2 regions of the Exiguobacterium sp. s56 genome follow, and region 2 is predicted to be linked to the other one. Evidence: predicted binding sites of a transcription regulator. Region 2 holds the regulator's gene; the other holds the start of a gene.
The links. The regulator NrdR, encoded in region 2, represses ribonucleotide reductase genes. The targets are predictions, from matches to a motif close to AACACNATATATNGTGTT.
Positions count from the first base shown of each region.

Region 1: KNP71_RS02435 (anaerobic ribonucleoside triphosphate reductase) is a predicted target of NrdR. The motif match lies at 1,358-1,375, and genes of this name have one in related genera.

Region 1 is NZ_JACSLR010000001.1:464,728-467,137, reverse strand. It holds gene KNP71_RS02435 (anaerobic ribonucleoside triphosphate reductase) at 1-1,341, opposite strand, end outside; gene KNP71_RS02430 (formate/nitrite transporter family protein) at 1,530-2,372, opposite strand.
Region 2 is NZ_JACSLR010000005.1:66,020-68,429, reverse strand. It holds gene speD (adenosylmethionine decarboxylase) at 52-438, shown strand; gene KNP71_RS06835 (hypothetical protein) at 550-921, shown strand; gene nrdR (transcriptional regulator NrdR) at 934-1,401, shown strand; gene KNP71_RS06825 (DnaD domain protein) at 1,444-2,410, shown strand, end outside.

The sequences.
Region 1 (2,410 bases), on a different contig from region 2:
AAAGTTTAAATCGTGCTGCTCTGCCGCCTGTCTCATCCGATCACGTAAATGAGTGACGATATCGAGTCCGAGACGTTCCGCTTCCCGTGAATCGGCATGCGTGCCGCCTGTGAGCACGCGTAGCGCTTCGGCGAGACCGATGAAACCGACGGACAACGTCCCTTGCTTCAGTACATCCCGTAGCTCTTCTTCCGCCTGAAGTCTCTCGCTGCCCCTCCAGACGTGTTGAGCGTAAAGGAAGCGGAATTCGTCGGCATGACGCTTCGCTTGATAGTCGTACCGTTCGAGCAATTGATCGATGGCGACGTCGACGTAGGCGTCGAGCGTCTCATAAAATGTATGGATGTCCGAAGCGACGAGCGCCATCTTGACCAAGTTCAAGGTCGAGAACGATAAATTGCCTCGTCCGATCGACGTCTCGGCGCCATGACGATTCCCCATCACTCGTGTCCGACACCCCATATAAGCGACTTCTGAGTCATGGCTCCCATCATAATATTGCAAGTTGAACGGGGCATCGACGAACGAGAAGTTCGGGAATAGACGCTTGCCCGTTACGCGACAGGCGAGTTGGAACAAGTCGACGTTCGGATCGGTTTCATGAAAGTTGACGCCCTCTTTTACTTTAAAGATTTGAATCGGGAAAATTGGCGTCTCCCCGTTGCCGAGCCCTCGTTCGGTCGCATGCAACAACTCGCGGATGAAAATTCGACCCCAACGGCTTGTGTCGGTCCCATAGTTGATGGAGACGAATGGCACTTGGCCGCCTCCTCGCGAATGCATCGAATTGGCGTTATGAATGAACGCCTCACACGCTTGATACGTCGCTGTGATTGTCTCGGTCTCAGCGACTTCGAGAAGTTGCTCGGTCGACCATTCGACCGGAAGCTTCTTGAGCCGCTCGAGTTGACGTTCATACGTCTTTTCGACGTATGGCGCTAAATCGACATCGAACATCGGGAACGCTTGACCCCCGTGTTGCATATTCTGATTCGCTTGAAGAATGATCGAAGCGAGTGCCATCGCCGAACGGATGTCCTGGGGTGGTCGAATCGTTCCGTGTCCGGTATGAAATCCGTTCGTCAGCAACTCGCCGAGCGGGATTTGACAACACGTCGTCGATCCCGTCACGTAATAGTCGGCATCATGGATGTACAAAAAGTTGTCTGCGACGGCCTGACGTGTCCGCTCTGACAACAAGTACATTGTCGACAGCTGTTTCGATACTTCCGAGGATAATCGTGCCAGTTTGCCAAGTGGTGATTTCCCGTCGACGTTGGCGTTCTCTTGTACGAGATCTTGATCTGGGAGAACACAGACATCTTCATAAAGCTGGAGCATGTTCACTCCGCATCACCTCACTATATATTGATATGAATCGAGTTCATAACTCGATTCAATTCCATATATAGATTATGTCATGTTTGAGCATGGAGATGTGGAGTCTAAATTGTGAGCGTTGGTTGTGATATAAACGCAAAAACAGCCGAGCCCGCATCTGGACTCGACCGTTCTTCAAGTGACCCAACTTATAATTCTTTAGCCGGTTTCACGATTTTTAATTCAACTTCTTCTTTTTCCTCTGACTCTTGGGCTTCGCGCAAGCCTTTCGCGTTCAACCACGTATAGATCGCACCCATGAACAAGGCGCCGCCGATGATGTTACCGAACGTGGCCGGAATCAAGTTGTGGATGGCGCCGGCAAAGCTAATCGCCTCAGGATGTGGAACGACGAGCGTGAGCGCAAACAAGACGAAGTTGGCGATGACGTGATCAAATCCTGACGCGAAGAAGACGGCGACGAGGAAAATCATCGAGAAGATTTGAGCGAACTCATTTTTCATCTGTTTTGGTAAGAAAATCGCGAGACAGACCATCCAGTTACAGAAGATGGCACGGAAGAAAATCTCGACCGTCGTATGATGCATCTTGCTCTCGACGACCGCGAACAGCCAGTTGTCCATCCCGAGTTCTTGGATGACGCCGGTCGGGGCGAGCAACAAGGCGAACAAGACGCCACCGAGCGCGTTCCCGACGAAACAAAGTAACCAGACGAGCATCGTGTCACTGAGCGTCGTATAGCCGCGTAACGTCGAGGTCGTGAAATACATTGTGTTCCCCGTGAACAGTTCGGCTCCGCCGTAGATGATCATGACAAGCGCGATCCCGAATGAGAACCCACCGATGAGTGTCGTGAACGGCGAATCGATCAAGTACATCCCGTTGACAACTTTAAGTGTGAAGATTGAAGCGAATCCGATAAAGATCCCCGCGAGCATTGCCCGTAAAAAGTATTCCATTGGCCGATAATGAATCATTTGCGAAGATGCCTGAGCTTTTTTCCGTAATGATTCGAGTGCATGGATTTCCATTGATGCCATGTCACAAACCCTTCTTTCTGTTTGAATGA
Region 2 (2,410 bases):
AGTGAACATCAACTACTTTGAGACCATTGATGTAAAGGGGGATCCACTAATATGGATACTATGGGACGTCACATTATTACAGAACTTTGGGAGTGCAATCCCGACAAATTGAACGATATCGACTACATCGAGCGCTTGTTCGTCGATGCAGCACTTCGTTCGGGCGCTGAAGTCCGCGAAGTCGCTTTCCACAAATTTGCGCCACACGGTGTAAGTGGAGTTGTTATCATCTCAGAATCACACTTAACGATTCACAGTTTCCCAGAGCATGGCTACGCATCAGTCGATGTGTTCACATGTGGGGACCGAATCGATCCGGCCACAGCTTCGCAGTACATCGCGGAAGGCTTGGAAGCAAAAGTTCGTGAGGACGTGAAACTTGATCGCGGAATGGGACCGATTCGTGTTCCGGAAGCGCAAGTTGCAATCAGCAAATAATCAGATTGACCTTTTGAGGCTGGCCGAATTTCGGTCAGCCCTTTTAATTGTTTTGTTAACCGCTTAATTTTGATATGCTTAACCTATATAAATAAGGTGTCGAGGTGGATAATGGGATTATTGGATAAGTTTCAAACACATGTCCAGACGGACGATTCGCATAAAAATGAGGCGCTGCGCACACGTTACGTGGCAGCATCGCCGACCGCCGTGCTCACGTGGCTCCGCGAACGAATTGAGGCACAAGGACAAACGGTTCGCCGTGTCGATACAGACCGGGGCGAAGTGGCGTTTAACGGCGACGGCTGGGACGCGCTGGCGACAGTCATTCAAGTGGATGGCGGACGTACGGCTGTCGACTTCACGTTGAACCGGGATCAGATGCTCGGGCCGGACCTTGGTCAAATCGTCACCACATATTATGAGGCGCTGCAAGTGAAATTCCCGCTCCGCGCCATCGGGAATCAATCTGTCGAACGATAAGGAGGGCTGAGCATGCGTTGTCCTAAATGCGATCATAATGGAACGAGAGTGCTCGACTCCCGACCAGTACAAGATTTCTATTCGATTCGTCGCCGTCGCGAATGCGAGGAGTGCGGCTATCGCTTCACCACGTTTGAAACGGTCGAACAGACCCCGCTCATCATCGTCAAAAAAGACGGGAATCGGGAAGAGTTCAGCCGGGAGAAAGTGCTTCGCGGCATTATTCGGGCGTGCGAGAAACGTCCGGTCACGCTGGAACAACTCGAAGGTGTGGTCACGAAAGTCGAACAGCAGCTACGGGCCCTTGGCCAATCGGAGATTCCGAGTGAACAAGTCGGTGAGCTCGTGATGAATGAATTGGCACGTGTCGATGAAGTGGCCTACGTCCGCTTCGCGTCCGTCTATCGCCAGTTCAAAGATATCTCTGTGTTCTTTAAAGAACTTGAAGATTTAATGAAGCAAGAAAAATCGACCAACTAGAGGGGCGGCCTGCTGGTCGCCTTTTTTCAGGGGAGACCTATCATGGAAAAAGAACGAATCCTGTACGGGACTGACGAACTGTTGATTATGAGCACCGGGCTCATCGATCGCGAGTCGTATCAGTCGTTGTATCACTTATATCAGCCGGTCATCGGCGTGAAGGCGCTCGCGATGTATCAGACGCTTTGGAGCGAGCTGAAACCCGGAAAGATGAAATCGAACTATATGTCGCACAGCGCGCTCTGTGAGATGCTCGACTACTCGATTAACGAGCTGACGGACTGTCTGTTCCGGCTCGAGGCGATTGGTCTCGTCCGGACATATAAGACGAAAGACGAGCGCTTGACCCAGTACGTGTATCAACTGCGTGTCCCGCTCGCACCCCATACGTTCTTGAACGACGGACTGTTGTCGAGTTTTCTCTTCTATAAAGTCGGGGAAGTCCGCTTCAAACAGTTGCAAGGACGATTCACGATTGATCCATTGCCGGCCGGGATTATCGAGGTGACGAAAGACTTTAATGAAGTGTTCGACGTCAAAGGTGTGAATCACATGGCGTTCACCCAAAAGAACTACGAGAAACCCGACCGCGCAAAAATCGAGATCAACTATACGTTCGATATGGAAATCGTCAAAAAACTGACGAACTTCCCCGTCGGTTTCTTCACGAAGAAGCTCGATGAGACGATTACGAAACTCGCCTATGTCTCCCAAATCGATGAAGAGACGATGGCCGAGATGTTGAAGGAGTATTTCGTCCACGAGGCGTATCTCCCGCTCAGCGAGCAAGAGAAGCGCGACGGCTGCCGCCAGATGGTGCTGCAGTTGAAGAAGAAACAGACACGGCATCGGAAAGTAAAGTCAGATGAAATCGAAAAGGCGGAAATTGGTGATTTGCATGACGTGACGGTCATGGAAGAAGCGCATCCGCATCAATACGTGTCGACGTTACGGAAGACGCCACAACTGTCGAAGAGTGACGAGCAACTCATTATCGATCTCGTCGATA